3 regions of the Streptomyces sp. NPDC056628 genome follow, and region 1 is predicted to be linked to each of the others. Evidence: riboswitches for the same ligand, from Rfam matches in the RefSeq annotation. Region 1 holds a riboswitch; each other region holds the start of a gene.
What was found. Region 1 has a riboswitch for thiamine pyrophosphate ahead of ACFRAC_RS22255 (thiamine ABC transporter substrate binding subunit). Riboswitches for the same ligand answer to the same signal wherever they lie in the genome.
Positions count from the first base shown of each region.

Region 2: it holds a riboswitch for thiamine pyrophosphate, as region 1 does, so the genes downstream of both, thiC (phosphomethylpyrimidine synthase ThiC) here and ACFRAC_RS22255 (thiamine ABC transporter substrate binding subunit) in region 1, are expected to answer to the same signal.
Region 3: it holds a riboswitch for thiamine pyrophosphate, as region 1 does, so the genes downstream of both, thiO (glycine oxidase ThiO) here and ACFRAC_RS22255 (thiamine ABC transporter substrate binding subunit) in region 1, are expected to answer to the same signal.

Region 1 is NZ_JBHTWG010000018.1:124,397-129,957, forward strand. It holds gene ACFRAC_RS22245 (ABC transporter ATP-binding protein) at 1-746, opposite strand, end outside; gene ACFRAC_RS22250 (ABC transporter permease) at 747-2,414, opposite strand; gene ACFRAC_RS22255 (thiamine ABC transporter substrate binding subunit) at 2,390-3,484, opposite strand; TPP riboswitch at 3,562-3,667, opposite strand; gene rlmN (23S rRNA (adenine(2503)-C(2))-methyltransferase RlmN) at 3,692-4,798, opposite strand; gene ACFRAC_RS22265 (hypothetical protein) at 4,924-5,208, opposite strand.
Region 2 is NZ_JBHTWG010000004.1:107,401-112,961, reverse strand. It holds gene ACFRAC_RS08105 (cupin domain-containing protein) at 1-210, shown strand, start outside; gene ACFRAC_RS08100 (DUF5326 family protein) at 370-582, shown strand; gene ACFRAC_RS08095 (IclR family transcriptional regulator) at 930-1,655, shown strand; gene ACFRAC_RS08090 (SsgA family sporulation/cell division regulator) at 1,752-2,189, shown strand; gene ACFRAC_RS08085 (YibE/F family protein) at 2,263-3,765, opposite strand; TPP riboswitch at 3,837-4,026, shown strand; gene thiC (phosphomethylpyrimidine synthase ThiC) at 4,019-5,561, shown strand, end outside.
Region 3 is NZ_JBHTWG010000008.1:191,065-196,625, forward strand. It holds gene metF (methylenetetrahydrofolate reductase [NAD(P)H]) at 1-911, opposite strand, end outside; gene thiE (thiamine phosphate synthase) at 1,091-1,738, opposite strand; gene ACFRAC_RS14060 (Rv2175c family DNA-binding protein) at 1,955-2,320, opposite strand; gene ACFRAC_RS14065 (NAD(P)/FAD-dependent oxidoreductase) at 2,397-3,581, opposite strand; gene ACFRAC_RS14070 (hypothetical protein) at 3,643-3,990, opposite strand; TPP riboswitch at 4,043-4,154, shown strand; gene thiO (glycine oxidase ThiO) at 4,152-5,312, shown strand; gene thiS (sulfur carrier protein ThiS) at 5,309-5,509, shown strand; gene ACFRAC_RS14085 (thiazole synthase) at 5,513-5,561, shown strand, end outside.

The sequences.
Region 1 (5,561 bases):
TCCGCGGCCTCACCGGCGACCGTGCCCTCGACCACGTTGTCGAAGCCGAGGAAGCGGGCCACGAACGGGTCCGCCGGGTGCTGCCACACCTCGAGCGGCGTCCCGGTCTGGGCGATCCTGCCGTCCCGCATCACCACCACCCGGTCGGCCAGCGCGAACGCCTCCCCCTGGTCGTGGGTGACGGCCAGCACGGTGGTACCCAACCGCCCGAACAGCTCCCGCAGTTCGACCACCAGCCGCTCCCGCAGCGAGCGGTCCAGCTGCCCCAGCGGCTCGTCCAGCATCAGCAGCCGCGGCCGGGGCGCGAGGGCACGGGCCAGCGCCACCCGCTGCTGCTCGCCACCGGACAGGGAGGCGACGGCACGCCCGGCGGCGCCCGGCAGTCCGACCAGCTCCAGCAACTCGTGTACGCGCTCGGCCTGTTCACGCCGGGACGCCCCGTGCATCCGGGCACCGAAGGCCACGTTGCCGCCGACGTCCCGCTGCGGGAACAGCTGGTGGTCCTGGAACATCAGGCCGACACCGCGCCGGTGCGCGGGCACCCCGGCCTGGTCGCGCCCGTCCAGCGTCACCCGGCCGGCGTCCAGGGGCTGCAGCCCCGCCACGGCCCGCAGCAGCGTCGACTTGCCGCTGCCGCTCGGCCCCAGCACGCACACGATCTCGTGCTCGGCGACGTCCAGGTCGACGGCGTCGAGCACAGCCCGCCCACCGAAGCGGACCGTCGCGTCCGTAAGGCTCAGCAGCATCTAGAACTCCCCCGTCCGGTCGGTGCGCAGCCGCTCCAGCACCAGGAGCGCCACCGCGCACACCACCATCAGCACCGTCGAAAGGGCCATCGCCTGGCCGTAGTTGAGGTCACCCGCGCGTCCCAGCAGCCGGGCCACCGCGACCGGCAGGGTCGGGTTGTCGGGCCGTGCGATGAACACGGTCGCGCCGAACTCGCCGAGCGACACCGCGAAGGCGAACCCGGCCGCGATCAGCAGCGCCCGGCGCACCATCGGCAGGTCGATCTCCCGCCACACCCGCCAGGGCGAGGCGCCGAGGACCGCGGCCGCCTCCCGCAGCCGGTCGTCGACGGCCCGCAGCACGGGCAGCATGGTCCGTACGACGAAGGGCACTCCGACCAGCGCCTGCGCGAGCGGCACCAGGATCCAGCTGCTTCTCAGGTCGAGCGGCGGCTCGTCCAGGGAGATCAGGAACCCGAACCCGACGGTCACCGCGGACACCCCGAGCGGCAGCATCAGCAGCGCGTCGAAGCCCCGGACGAACCGGCCCGCGTCCCGCCGGGTCAGTGCGGCCGCCGCCAGTCCGCCGACCAGCACGGCGATGAGGGTCGCGACGACGGCGTACTGGAGCGAGTTGCCGATCGCCTCGATCGGCGCCACGAGGAAGACCCCGCCGTCGGCCTCGGTGAGCGCCCGGTAGTAACCGAAGCCGGGCGCGTCCAGCGAGCGCCGCACCAGGACGGCCAGCGGCAGCACCAGCAGGACGGCGACGACGGCCAGGACACCGGCGAGCAGCGCCCACTGCCCGGCACCGTGCGGTCGCCGCGCCGTCACGGACGCGTCGACCAGACGCAGGGTGCTCTCCCGCCGCCGTACGGTCCAGGCGTGCACGGCGAGGATCGTGCCGACCGCCAGGAACTGCACGATCGTCAGCACGGCGGCCGTGGACAGGTCGAAGATCTCGGAGGTCTGCCGGTAGATCTCGACCTCCAGAGTGGAGAAGGCCGGACCGCCGAGGATCTGGACCACACCGAAGGAGGTGAAGGTGAACAGGAAGACCATGAGCGCGGCGGCGGCCACGGCGGGCCCGAGCGCCGGCAGGGTGACGGTCCGCCAGGCGGTCCACCGGGACGCCCCGAGCATCCGCGCGGCCTCCTCCTGCCGGGGGTCCAGCTGGGCCCAGAGGCCGCCCACCGTCCTTACGACGACGGCGTAGTTGAAGAAGACGTGCGCGAGCAGGATGGCCCACACGGTGGTGTCCAGCCGTACGCCCCACAGCTCGTCCAGCAGCCCGCCGCGGCCCACGAGCGCGAGGAACGCCGTGCCGACGACGACCGTCGGCAGCACGAACGGCACGGTCACCACGGCCCGCAGGACCTGTTTGCCGGGGAAGTCGAAACGGGCGAAGACATAGGCGCCGGGCAGCGCGATCAGCAGGGTGAGCGCGGTGGAGGCGAGGGCCTGCCAGGTGGTGAACCACAGCACGTGCCGGATGTCGGACTGCCCGAGCACGTCCCACAGCCGACCGAACCGCCACGCCCCGTCGACGTTCAGGCCGCGCGCGACGATCGCGGCGACCGGGTAGGCGAAGAAGACCGCGAAGAACGCGACGGGCACGGCCACGAGACCGAGCCTCGTCGCCGCGCCCCGCGTGCGGCGTGCCGTTACCTCAGGACGAGCGAGGTCCACGACTTGACCCAGTCGTCACGGTGGGCGGCGATCTTCGCCGGGTCCATGGTCTCGGGGTTCTTCGCCGGCGGCCCGTACTCCGTGAACTCCTTCGGCACCTGGGCGTCCTTCCGCACCGGGTACACGAACATGTTCAGCGGCATGTCCTCCTGGAACGTCTTGGTCAGCAGGAAGTCGATCAGCGCCTTGCCGCCCGTGGGGTTGCCCGCGTTACTGAGCAGACCGGCGTACTCGACCTGCCGGAAGCAGGTGTCGTCCACGACACCCGTCGGCGCGGTCGAGGGCCGGGGGTCGGCGTAGATCACCTCGGCGGGCGGCGAGGAGGCGTACGACACGACGAGGGGCCGGTCGCCCTTCGCCTTCTTCCCGCCGGCCGAACCGGAGAACTCCTCGTTGTAGGCCTGCTCCCAGCCGTCGACGACCTTGACGCCGTTGGCCTTCAGCTTCTTCCAGTAGTCCGGCCAGCCGTCGTCGCCGTACTTGGCGGCGGTGCCGAGGAGGAACCCGAGGCCGGGCGACGAGGTGGAGGCGTTCTCGGTGACGAGGAGGTTCTTGTACGCGGGCTTGGCCAGGTCGCCGAACGAGGTGGGCGGGTCCAGCTTGCGCTCGCTGAAGTACGCCTTGTCGTAGTTGACGCAGATGTCGCCGGTGTCGACGGGGGTGACCCGGTGCTTGCCCTGGTCGACCCGGAACTCGGGCAGGACCCGGTCGGAGCCCTTGGCCTCGTACGACTGGAACAGGCCGTTGTCGAGGGCCCGGGACAGCAGGGTGTTGTCCACGCCGAAGAAGACGTCGCCCTGCGGGTTGTCCTTGGTGAGGATGGCCTTGTTGACGGCCTGCCCCGCGTCGCCGTCCTCGAGGACCCGGACCTTGTAGCCGGACTGCTTCTCGAAGCCGGCGAGGACGTCCTTGGACACGGCCCACGAGTTGTGGCTGACCAGGGTGACGGTCCGCGAACCGCCGCCGCTGCCGCCGGCACCGTCGTCGGACGAGCCGCAGGCGGTCAGCACCGGCAGGGCGACAAGACCGAGCCCGACGCCGAGGGCCGTGGCCTTCTTGGTGATGCTCACTGAATTCCTCCTGGGGTGACCAGGAAGAGACGCGGCCCTGCCCGTGGCCCCCGGGGGGCTCGGGCAGGGCGCAACAGCTCGAGTGATGACCGATCTCCCTACCCAGAATGACCTGGGCCAGGTTCGGAGGGTCTGCGGCCGGTGCCGCACTCTCAGCGCTGTGGCGCTCCCCTGTCGGAATATGCAGATGTGTGGACGCCGGTCAGACTACCGCTCGGTGGCGGCGAGCTGACCACACGCCCCGTCGATCTCCTGACCACGGGTGTCCCGGACCGTCACCGGTACACCGTGGGCGGCGATGGCCTCCACGAACGCCTTCTCGTCCTCGGGCCGCGAGGCGGTCCACTTCGAGCCCGGCGTCGGGTTCAGCGGAATGAGGTTGACATGCACGGGCTTGCCCTTGAGCAGCCGCCCGAGCCGGTCACCGCGCCAGGCCTGGTCGTTGATGTCCCGGATGAGCGCGTACTCGATGGACAGCCGGCGGCCGGTCTTCGCGACGTACTCGAACCCGGCGTCCAGCACCTCGCGCACCTTCCACCGTGTGTTCACGGGGACGAGGGTGTCGCGCAGCTCGTCGTCGGGGGCGTGCAGCGAGATGGCGAGCCGGCTCTTGAGCCCTTCATCGGCGAGCCGGTGGATGGCGGGCACGAGCCCGACGGTGGAGACGGTGATCCCCCGCTGCGAGAGCCCCATCCCGTCCGGCTCCGGATCGGTGAGCCGCCGGATGGCGCCGACGACCCGGTTGTAGTTGGCGAGCGGCTCGCCCATCCCCATGAAGACGATGTTGGACAGCCGAGCGGGCCCCCCGGGCACTTCCCCGTCCCTGAGCGCCCGCATCCCGTCAACGATCTGATGGACGATCTCAGCGGTGGACAGATTCCGGTCGAGCCCCGCTTGCCCGGTGGCACAGAAGGGACAATTCATCCCACACCCGGCCTGCGAACTGATGCACATGGTGACCCGATCCGGGTACCGCATGAGCACGGACTCGACGAGGGTCCCGTCGAACAGCCGCCACAGCGTCTTACGCGTGGTCCCCTGGTCGGTCGACAGATGCCGCACGACGGTCATCAGCTCGGGCAGCAGCTCCTCCCGCAGCTTGGCGCGGGACCCGGCGGGGATGTCGGTCCACTGCTCCGGATCGTGCGCGTACCGCGCGAAGTAGTGCTGCGAGAGCTGCTTGGCACGAAACGGCTTCTCGCCGATCGCGGCGACGGCGTCCTTGCGCTCACCGGGCGTGAGATCGGCAAGATGCCGCGGCGGCTTCTTGGCTCCGCGCGGGGCGACGAATGTGAGTTCTCCGGGTGCAGGCATAACTCTTCCAGTGTGGCAGATCAACTCTGGATGCCCAGGCCGGAGCGGGGTGGGGGCGGTCACCCACGGGTGCCGTCTGTCATCATCGGCCAACCTCGCACGGCCCAGGGACGGCCCAGCAGCGATCACTCGTCGGCCGCCTGCCACTCGTCGAGCCGGACCTTGACCTGGTGGTTATGTGCGGTGTGCCAGTAGACCGCCCCACTGACGAAGGTGCCCAGGGCCGGGAGGTCCATCCCCTGCGGCATGGCCGTGATCTCCGCCAGCGCTACGGCGTGCGGCACGCCGTCTATACGTATGAAGACGCCGAAGGGCCGGCGCCCGATGACCTCTCCGGTGACCCGGGCCTCTATGGGCAGGGCCGCGACGGTTGTCTCCCAGCTCTTCCGCACCAAGTCCGCGGCTGGCACCTCAGGACCCGTAGGCCACGCGTACTCATCCATCGGTAGATCATGACCCTTGGGACCAGTGCTTAGAAGGCGCCTGGCGAGATCATCGGCATTGCCCCCTGACCTCGTGCTCTTCGGCTGACGATCGCGGACGCGCGGCGCCTTCGACACGCATTCGGCAGAGGGGCGGACGACGCGCGTCGGCTGAAGCCGCACGCCCGGGGTATCCGCCTGAACATGCTTGCTCTGACTGCCTACCGCTCGTACCACGGCGGAACGACCGTGTGGGCCTTCGTGGTTGCCATCCTCATCGTGCTGGTGGCTGGTTGGTACATCCGACGCCGAAGGTAGGCGCGGCACCCACAGACCTGCTC
Region 2 (5,561 bases), on a different contig from region 1:
GACGCGGGCGCGCACGATCCACAACAGCCGCACGACCAGGACGAGGTCTACTTCGTCGTGAGCGGTCGCGCACAGATCACCGTCGGCCTGGAGACCACCCACGTGGCACGGGGAAGCGTCGTCTACGTCCCGGCCGGGGTCGCCCACAAGTTCCACCACATCAGCGAGGACCTGAGGGTGCTCGTGGTGTTCTCTCCCCCGGAGAGCTGACCTCGCGTCTCGGGGTTCCCTAGGGGTTCGATCAGGGGAGGACAAGGGCTGCGAGGTCCCCGCCGGACCACCTCCCGGTCCTAGCATCGAGTGCAGGGAATCAGCAGATTCGACAGTCAGGACCCGCACTGGACGGGCGGAGAGGTAAGGACGAGGGCGATGCGTGAGATCTTCGCGGGACTGCCGTGGTGGGTGAAGTGGATCGCGGTGCCGGTCATCGCCCTGGTGGTGTTCGGCGGGCTGATAGCCAGCGTCGTCGGCTTCGTGATCGGACTGCTCTTCAAGCTGCTGGTCTTCGTGGCCCTGGTCGGCGGACTGATCTATGTCGTCAGGAAGTTCACGTCGAGCTCGTCGTCGCGCAGCGACTGGTGACCTTCACGGGGGGCCGGTGGGCGGTAACAGGAACCACCGGTTCCCTCGGGCGAGGGAAGTTTTCCCGGCCGTGCGGCCGTCAGGGGTGACGGGCCAATAGGCTCCGTGAATCGCGGGGTCGCCCCCGCGAGCGGCGTGCACCCCTCCCGTGTTCCCCCGCACGGGCTTCCCCTCGCCCTTCGGGAGTGACCTTGGCCACGGTTGACACCGCACCCCCCTCACCGACCCTCCACCCCCTGGAGCAACCGCGCTCCTCCGTGCCCCAGGTCCCGCGGCAGGCGTCACCGGCGTCCGAGGCGGCCCCGGCCTCCCCCGAGCAGCCGCCGTCCGCGACTCTCATCGGATCGGTGCAGCGCGCCATGCGGCTGCTGGAGTGCGTCGCGGGTCACGCGTACGGCGCTCCCGCCAAGCAACTGGCCCGGGAGACGGGGCTCGCGCTGCCCACGGCCTACCACCTGCTGCGCACGCTGGTGCACGAGGGCTATCTCCGCCGCGACAAGGGGCTGTTCTTCCTCGGTGACGCCGCCGTGCGGCTGAGCAGCAGCAGCGCCCAGCAGAAACGTCGCAGCACCATGGTCGACGCACTCGCTCAATGGCGTGACGCGATCGGTGCCCCGGTTTACTACGCCCAGTACCGCGACGGCGAGATCGAGGTCATGTGCGTCTCCGACACCCCGGGCAATCCGGCGGTGCACGAGTGGGCCGACTTCCGTGAGACCGGCCATGCCCACGCCGTCGGCAAGTGCCTGCTCTCCCAACTGGACGAGGAGGCCCGCCGGGACCATCTGGACCGGTATCCCGTGCGGGCCATCACGCCCTACACGGTCGCGGACAGCCACAGCCTGCTACGACGTCTGGACCAGGCCGGGCACATGGCCCCCGTGACCGAACGTCAGGAGTACGCGCTGGGCACGGTGTGCGCGGCCATCCCGATCACGGTGGGCACGACGGCCGCGACGATGGCCCTGTCCCTCCCCCTCCACCAGGCCGACCGGCTGCACTCGGCGGTGCGCCAGCTGCAGGTCGAGATCGGCCGGCTCCTGGGGTCACTCGCGCTCTCTATCAGCATCTGAAAACTCACTCCTTGTGATCTCTCGTGTACGTTCAGCAAGATTCCACCAGTGTCGGGGTCCGTCCCGGCCAGTCGAAGGCAACCGGCGGGGTAGGCGATGCGCGAGTCCGTACAGGCAGAGGTCATGATGAGCTTTCTCGTCTCGGAGGAGCTCTCCTTCCGCATCCCGGTGGAACTGCGCTACGAGACCTGTGATCCCTATGCCGTGCGCCTGACGTTCCATCTGCCCGGTGATGCCCCGGTCACCTGGGCCTTCGGTCGCGAGCTGCTGGTCGACGGCGTGGGCACGCCCTGCGGCGAGGGCGATGTACGGGTCTCGCCGGCCGGCTCCGACACCTTGGGCGACGTGCTGATCCGGCTCCAGGTCGGCCCGGACCAGGCGCTGTTCCGCTCCTCCGTCGCACCGCTCGTGGCGTTCCTGGACCGCACCGACAAGCTGGTGCCGCTCGGGCAGGAGGGGGCGCTCGCCGGCTTCGACGCGTATCTCGACGAGGCCCTGGACCGCATCCTCGCGGAGGAGCAGAGCGCGGGCTGAGGCGTCACGACGGCCGGGGGCGGGAGTGGCGTAACGCTTCAGCGGAGGTCGGGGGCGGCTCAGAGGCCCTGCCTCACCGCTTGCGCCGCCGCCCCCGCCCACCCCGCCCCGTGGCCGGTGCGGGGCCCGCCACGGCCGGACGGGCCCCCACGGGCGCCGTGCCGGGCTCGGGCCGGTCGGCCGACACCACCAGGGCCGCCAGGGCCGTCGTCACCGGCACGGAGGCGACGAGGCCGATGGAGCCCACCAGCGTCCGCACGATCTCCTCCGCCACCAGCTCGCTGTTGGCGACCGTGCCGACGCCGCTCTGGGCGATGGAGAAGAGCAGCAGCAGGGGCAGCGCGGCGCCCGCGTAGGCGAGGACGAGCGTGTTGACGACCGACGCGATGTGGTCGCGCCCGATGCGGATGCCCGCCCGGTACAGCCCGCGCCAGCCCATCGTCGGATTGGCCTCGTGCAGCTCCCAGACCGCGGACGTCTGGGTGACCGTCACGTCGTCGAGCACACCGAGCGAGCCGATGATGATCCCGGCCAGCAGCAGACCGCTCATGTCGATCGACGGGTACAGGCCGTGGATGAGGCCTGTGCTGTCGTCGGTGTTGCCGGTGAGCGCTGCCCAGTCGATGAACACCGAGCCCAGGAGCCCGATCAGCAGAAGCGAGGTGAGCGTGCCGAGGACCGCGACCGACGTACGTGCCGACGGGCCGTGACACAGGTAGAGCGCGATCAGCATGATGGCGCTCGCCCCCACCACCGCGACGACCAGCGGGTTCGAGCCCTGAAGGATCGCCGGCAGGATGAAGAAGTTGAGCAGCAGGAAGCTGATCGCCAGTGATACCAGGGCCATGACGCCCCGCAGCCGCCCGACGAGCACGACGGCGACGGCGAAGATCCCGGCGAGCGCCGAGAGCGGGACGCGCCGGTTGACGTCGGCGACGGCGTACTGGAGGTCCTTGGGGGCAGAGGGCTCGTAGGCGACCACGACCTCCTGACCTTCGCTCAACTGCCGTGACTGGTCGGGCTGGACGATCTCCGTGAACGTACGGCCCTTGTCCTTCCCCGTGTCGACGCGGATCGTCGCCTTCTTGCAGGTACCGCTCTCCTCCCGCGCCGCGGAGAAGCCCTCGCCGGTGGAGGAGCCTTCCGCGGCGGCGGTGTCCGCGGGCGGCGGGGCTCCGCCGGCGCCCACCTCCTTGCAGCTCAGCTCGACCACCTTCGTGACCGTGGCCTGCTGGGTCTGCCGGTCGAAGCCGACCCCGGTGCGCTCGTGCGCCGGGGCACCGCCCGGCCAGAGCACCGCGAGGCCGACCACCACGGCCGCGGCGAACGGGATCAGGACGGCCGCGATGACCTTGCGCAGATGCCGGGAGACAGGAGCGGCCGGACCGTGGGAATGGCTGTGGGAGTGCCCGTGCCCGGATCCATGCCCGTGTTCGTGCCCGCTGTCGGGCCCGTCCCCGGGCGCTCCCGAACCCCGCCGCTCGTCACGGTCGTTGTGCCGCGCGGGGCCGTTTCCCGGGCCTTGGCCGCGGCGCGGTTCGCGCGGCGGGTACGGAGGTTCATGCATCGTGGTCACCGATCGATCATCGCAAGAACGGAGAGGGCCCTCTGTTCAGCGCGCCCGAACTGGCGCTAGCGTGGAACCACCTTTGTACACGCGGGAGCTCGGAGCACCGGGCTGAGAGGGCGCTGACCTCCGTCCCAGCGATGTTTCACATGAAACATCACTCGTCACGAGTGACGTTCCACATGAAACGTCGGCAGACGGATACCGCTGCGTCGACCGCCGAACCTGTTACCGGGTAATGCCGGCGTAGGGAGTAGGTCTCATGACCATCAAGGACGCGCGCACGCCTGCCTCGAACCAGGACGAATCGCCCCTGCAGGGCGAAGTCTCCGCAGAGGCCGGGAAGTCCATCGGCTGGCACAAGGCGTACACCGAGGGCTCACGCCCCGATCTGCGGGTGCCGGTCCGCCAGGTGCACCTCACCAACGGGCAGTCGGTCCCGCTGTACGACACGTCGGGCCCGTACACCGATCCAGCCGCCGAGACCGACGTCCGCCGCGGGCTGCCCCCGCTGCGGGAGAACTGGATCGTCACCCGCGGGGACACCGAGGAGTACGCGGGCCGGCCCGTCCGGCCCGAGGACGACGGCATCAAGCACACAGCGCCGCGAGGGGGTCTGCGCAACCTCGACGCGGTGTTCCCGGGACGGCCGCGTCAGCCCCGGCGCGGCCGCGACGGACAGGCGGTCACCCAGCTCGCGTACGCCCGCCGCGGGGAGATCACCCCCGAGATGGAGTTCGTGGCGATCCGGGAGAACGTCGACCCCGAGGTGGTCCGTGCGGAGATCGCCGCGGGGCGGGCGGTCCTGCCCGCCAACGTCAACCACCCGGAGATCGAGCCGATGATCATCGGCAAGCGGTTCCTGGTGAAGGTCAACGCCAACATCGGCAACTCCGCCGTGACCTCCTCCATCGAGGAGGAGGTCGAGAAGATGACCTGGGCGACCCGCTGGGGCGCCGACACGGTCATGGACCTCTCCACCGGCCGCAACATCCACACCACGCGCGAGTGGGTGCTGCGCAACTCCCCCGTCCCCATCGGCACGGTGCCGCTCTACCAGGCGCTGGAGAAGGTCGACGGCAAGGCTGAGGAACTGACCTGGGAGATCTACAAGGACACGGTCATCGAGCAGGCCGAGCAGGGCGTGGACTACATGACCGTCCACGCGGGCGTGCGCCTGCCGTACGTGCCGCTCACGGCGAACCGCAAGACGGGCATCGTCTCCCGCGGCGGCTCGATCATGGCCGCGTGGTGCCTGGCGCACCACAAGGAGAGCTTCCTGTACGAGAACTTCGAGCAGCTCTGCGAGATCCTCGCCGCCTACGACGTCACCTACTCGCTGGGCGACGGCCTCAGGCCGGGGTCGATCGCGGACGCCAACGACGAGGCGCAGTTCGCGGAGTTGCGGACGCTCGGGGAACTCAACACCATCGCCAAGCGTTTCAACGTACAGACCATGATCGAAGGCCCGGGACACGTCCCGATGCACAAGATCAAGGAGAACATCGACCTTCAGCAGGAGATCTGCGATGAAGCTCCGTTCTATACGCTCGGCCCGCTGACCACGGACGTCGCGCCGGCGTACGACCACATCACGTCCGGCATCGGTGCCGCGATGATCGCCTGGTGGGGCACCGCCATGCTCTGCTACGTGACGCCCAAGGAGCACCTGGGCCTGCCCAACCGTGACGACGTCAAGACCGGCGTCATCACCTACAAGATCGCCGCGCATGCCGCGGACCTCGCCAAGGGCCACCCCGGGGCGCAGGAGTGGGACGACGCGCTGTCCGACGCCCGCTTCGAGT
Region 3 (5,561 bases), on a different contig from region 1:
GGGTGGTGCAGGCCCAGGTTCTCGTGGATTTCCAGTGTCGCCGTGGAGTTGTTGAGCGTGATGAAGTGCAGTCCGGGCACTCCCTCGGCCAGCAGCCGTGCGCAGAACTCGGTGGCGAACTCGATACCGATGGAGCGTACCGCCGCGGGATCGTCCTTCGCTGCGAGGATCCGCTCTCTCAGGGCGTCCGGGAACGCGGCGTTGGTGAGGGAGGGGATCCGTTCCAGCGTCCGTACGCCGGCGATGGGCATGATCTCCGGGATGATCGGGGTGTCGCAGCCGGCGGCGGCGACCCGGTCGCGCAGCCGCAGATAGTCCTCCGGATCGAAGAACATCTGCGTGATCGCGTAGTCGGCGCCGGCCCGGCACTTGTCGACGAAGTGCCGCACGTCGGTGTCCCGGTCGGCGGAGCGCGGGTGCATCGCCGGGAAGGCCGCGACGCCGACGCAGAAGTCCCCGGACGCCTTGATCAGCTCGACGAGTTCGGCGGCGTAGGTGAGGCCGCGGGGGTGCGGCACCCAGTCGCCCAGCGGGTCGCCCGGCGGGTCGCCGCGCAGGGCCAGCATGTTGCGGATCCCGGCGTCGGCGTACTGCCCGATGATGTTCCGCAGGTCGGCCACCGAGTGGTCGACGGCGGTGAGGTGGGCGATCGGCGTGAGCGTGGTGTCCGAGGCGATGGCCTCGGTCGCCTTGACGGTGCCCGCGCGCGTGGAGCCCCCGGCGCCGTAGGTCACCGAGACGAAGTCGGGCCGGACGGCCTCGACCCTGCGCAGCGCGTTCCACAGGTTCCGCTCGCCCTTCGGGGTCTTGGGGGCGTAGAACTCGAAGGAATACGTCGTCTTGCCGGTCGCGAGCATCTCGCGCACGGTACGAGCGTGGTCCGACCTGATGGATGCGGTGCCGAGGGCCATACTCGCAGGTTAACCAGGGGCACCCGGTCCCCCAACCGGACACTGGACATTTGCCCGATTTGTCGCGTCCCTGTCCATCCCTTGGACAGATCGGGGCCGAAAGCGCCCCGCACGGCCCCCAAGATCCTCGAACGCCCACCATCCGAGACGCCGCGGTACGGAAAATGAGACGAGCCGGTTCAGTCCTGGCGCAGTCGCCCGGCGAGCTCGGCCGCGGCCGCGCCGGGGTCGTCCGCCTCCGTGAGGGCCCGTACGACGACGACCCGGCGGGCTCCGGCCTCCAGCACCCGGTCGAGGTTGCCGAGGTCGATGCCGCCGATGGCGAACCAGGGACGCTCGGTGCCGAGGGCGGCGGTGTGGCGGACCAGGCCGAGACCGGGGGCGGGCCGGCCGGGCTTGGTCGGGGTGGGCCAGCAGGGGCCGGTGCAGAAGTAGTCGACGCCCTCCTGGACGGCCGCCGCGGTGGCCTCCGCCTCGGTGTGCGTGGAGCGGCCTATCAGGACGTCGGGGCCGAGGATCGCCCGGGCGGCCGGGACGGGCAGGTCGCCCTGGCCCAGGTGCAGGACGTCGGAGCCGGCGGCATGGGCCACGTCGGCCCGGTCGTTGACCGCGAGGAGCTTGCCGTGCCGGGCGCACGCCTCGGCCAGGACCCGCAGGTGCTCCAGCTCCTCGGCGGCCTCCATGCCCTTGTCGCGCAGCTGCACGATGTCGACGCCACCGGCGAGCACGGCGTCCAGGAACTCCACGAGGTCGCCCTGGCGCCTGCGGGCGTCGGTGCACAGGTACAGCCGGGCGTCGGCGAGTTGCGCACGGGCGGTGTCGGACATGCGGAGCCCCCTGGGATCGGTGGTGCCGGGTGCCGGGCGGGTGCCGGACGCTGGCACGGTACCGGGAGCCGTCGCCGGGGTCCGGCGGCGGGCACGGGTGCACCGCGGGGCGCGGGATACGGATGCGGCGCCCGGGGCGTACGCCTGCCGGCCGGCGCCCCGGGCCGCGTGTCGTACGCGACCCGGGACCGGCCGAAGGGGGCTTGTGCGGGTCGGTCAGACGGCGAGCGCCTGGGCGCGGCGCTTCACCTCCGTGCCGCGGTTCTCGCTGAGGGCCTGCGCGGGCGTGCCGGGCAGGGAGGGGTCGGGAGTGAAGAGCCACTCCAGCATCTCTTCGTCCGTGAAGCCGTCGTCCCGCAGGAGCGTCAGGGTCCCGGACAGGCCCTTGACGACCTTGTCCCCGTCGATGAAGGCGGCGGGGACGTGCAGCGCGCGGTTCTCACCCCGGCGTACGGCGATGAGCTGGCCCTCCTTGACCAGCTGCCGGACGCGGGTCACCTCGACGCCGAGCATCTCGGCGATGTCGGGGACGGTGAGCCAGGCGGGGACGAGAGCATCGATCTTTGCGTCAATCTCGGTCACGGGAACAAGCCTGCCATCTGGCACCGACAGTCGGAAGTCAGGCCGGTCCGGCCGGGCGCGGCCGCCTGCCCGTGCGTCACGCCAACGCCGCCTTCAGGGGCCGCGCGGGGTCCGTCAGCAGCGAGGCGTCCATCGGCGCCCCCGCCTCGATCAGCCGCCGTCCCTGGGCGAGGTCCCGGGGGCGGCCCACCGCCAGGAGGGCGGCCAGCCGCCCCTCGCGCAGCCAGCACACCGACCAGGCGGGGCCGGCCGGGTCGCCGCGCCACAGCAGCGTGTCGGCGCCCGGGTGGTGTCCGGCGTACTGCACGAACCGGCCGAACTGCTCGGACCAGAAGTAGGGCACGGGGTCGTAGCGCGCGGTGGTCTCGCCGAGGATGTCGGCGGCGACCGTGCGGGGCCCCTGGAGGGCGTTGTCCCAGTGGTGGACCAGCAGCCGCTCGCCGTAGCGCCCGGACGGGAAGGAGGCGCAGTCGCCCACCGCGTACACGTCCGGGGCGGAGGTGCGCAGCCGGTCGTCGGCCAGCACCTCGCCCTGCGCGCCGAGCGCGATGTCCGAGCCGGTGAGCCAGGCGGTGGCGGGCCGGGCCCCGATGCCGACGACGACGGCGCCGGCGGGCACGCGCGTGCCGTCGCCCAGGACGACGGCGCCCTGCTCGACGCGCTCCACGCGCGTGCCGGTGCGCAGCACGGCCCCGCTGTCCGCGTACCAGGCGGCCATCGGCTCGGCCACCTCGGCGGGCAGGGCGCCCGCGAGCGGCCGCTCGGCGGCCTCCACGACGGTCACCGCGCAGCCCGCCTCCCGGGCGGCGGTGGTGAACTCGGCTCCGATCCAGCCCGCGCCGACGACCACGACGTCGTGCTGCCGGGCGAGCACCGGGCGCAGCCGCTCGGCGTCGTCCAGGGTGCGCAGCAGGTGCACGCCGGGGACGCCCTCGGTGCCGGGCAGCCGCAGAGGTTCGGCGCCGGTGGCGAGCACCAGCGCGTCGTAGGGGACGGGCCCGGTCTCGGTGTCCAGGACGCGGTCGGCGGTGCGGACGCCCAGCACCTCGCAGCCGAGCCGCAGTTCGACGCCGAGCGCCTCGAAGTCGACGTCGAAGGCGGAGCCCTCGGCGGTGCCGAGCAGCACGGCCTTGGACAGGGGCGGGCGGTCGTACGGCTGGTGGGGCTCGGCGCCGATCAGGGTGATCGTCCCCGAGAAGCCCTTCTCCCGCAGGGCGACCGCCGTCTGTACACCGGCCATGCCGGCGCCGGCGACGACCACGGACCGCTGCGACTGGGTGGTTGGCTCGCTCACCTGATCACCATAGACACGTGACGTGCCGTCAGTCAGGACGCGGGACCTGCTCGACCACACTGGTGCCGCTGCCCGGCTGCGACTCCCACTCCCAGGTCTCCGTCAGCCGCACGCGCCCGTCGGGGAGTTCGCCCACCGTGGACACGCAGTGGCCCGAGGAGGTCGTGCCGTCCCGCTTGAGCTGCACATACCGGAAGTCCAGCCGGTCGCCGTCCCGGGTGCCGACGAGGTGCCCGCGCACGACGTCGCCGCCGCCGTACTCGGCCCAGACCACGCCGTCCTGCTCGTGGTACGTGAACCGGGTGCGCGTCCCCACCTGCCCCGGCGCCTGGTCGGCGACGGGGGCGAGGAGGAGACCGTCGAGCGAGCGGGCCATGCGGGGAGGCTCCCTTACCGATACCTGGGACTGCGGGCTAGGGTGGCCACCGTAGAGCACTCGCGGGAGCCCGGACGCACCGGGCTGAGAGGGAGGCTGGCGGCCTCCGACCGTACGAACCTGATCCGGGTCATGCCGGCGAAGGGAGGGGCTGGACGCCCATGTCCTCACGTACGTCAGACGTCCTCGTCGTCGGGGGCGGGATCATCGGCCTGGTCACGGCGTGGCGGGCCGCGCAGCGCGGGTTCGCCACGGCCGTGGTGGACCCGGAGCCGGGCGGCGGGGCCGCCCAGGTGGCGGCCGGGATGCTGGCCGCGGTCACCGAACTCCACTACGGCGAACAGAGCCTGCTCGGCCTGAACCTCGACTCGGCCCGCCGCTACCCGGACTTCGCGGCCGAGCTCGCCGACCTCACCGGACACACCCTCGGCTACCGCCGGTGCGGCACGCTGGCCGTGGCCCTCGACGCGGACGACCGCGCCCACCTGCGGGAGCTGCACGCCCTGCAGACCCGTTCGGGGCTGGACTCCGAGTGGCTGACCGGCCGGGAGTGCCGGCGCCTGGAGCCGATGCTCGCGCCCGGTGTGCGCGGTGGGCTGCGGGTGGACGGCGACCACCAGGTCGACCCCCGGCTGCTCACCGGGGCGCTGCTGGAGGCGTGCGAGCGGGCCGGTGTGACCTTCCACCGGGCCTGGGCCGAGCGCCTGGACGTCACGGCGGACCGGGCGACGGGGGTCACCACCACGGAGGGCACGGCGCTGCGCGCGGACCGGGTGGTCCTCGCCGCCGGCAGTCGGAGCGGCCGGCTCGCGGGCGTCCCGGACGACGTACGGCCGCCCGTGCGGCCCGTGAAGGGGCAGGTGCTGCGGCTGACCGTGCCGCGGGGCCTCGCGCCGTTCCTGAACCGGACGGTGCGGGCGATGGTGCGGGGCAGCCAGGTGTACCTGGTGCCGCGCGAGAGCGGGGAGCTGGTCGTCGGGGCGACGAGCGAGGAGCTGGGCTGGGACACCACGGTGACCGCCGGCGGCGTGTACGAGCTGCTGCGCGACGCCCACGAGCTGGTGCCCGGCCTCACCGAGCTGCCGCTGGCCGAGACCCGGGCGGGCCTGCGCCCCGCCTCCCCCGACAACGCGCCGCTGCTCGGCCCGACCGCCCTGGACGGGCTGCTGCTCGCCACCGGGCACCACCGCAACGGCGTGCTGCTCGCGCCGGTCACCGGGGACGTCCTGGCGCATGTCCTGACCACCGGTGAACTGCCGGACGTTGCGCGTGACTTCACGCCGTTGCGGTTCGCAGCCGCCCCCCAGGAGCAGCCGGCATGAACATCTCGCTCAACGGGCAGCGGCGGCGGGTCGCCCCCGGCACGGCGCTCGACGCCGCCGTCCGGCTGCTCACGGCGGCCCCCTCCGGGGTGGCCGCCGCCCTCAACGAGACCGTCGTCCCGCGCGCGCAGTGGCCGTCGACGCCGCTGCGCGAGGGGGACCGCGTCGAAGTCCTGACCGCCGTGCAAGGAGGCTGACCCATGGCCGACGACCCCCTCGTCATCGGGGACCTGTCCCTCACCTCCCGGC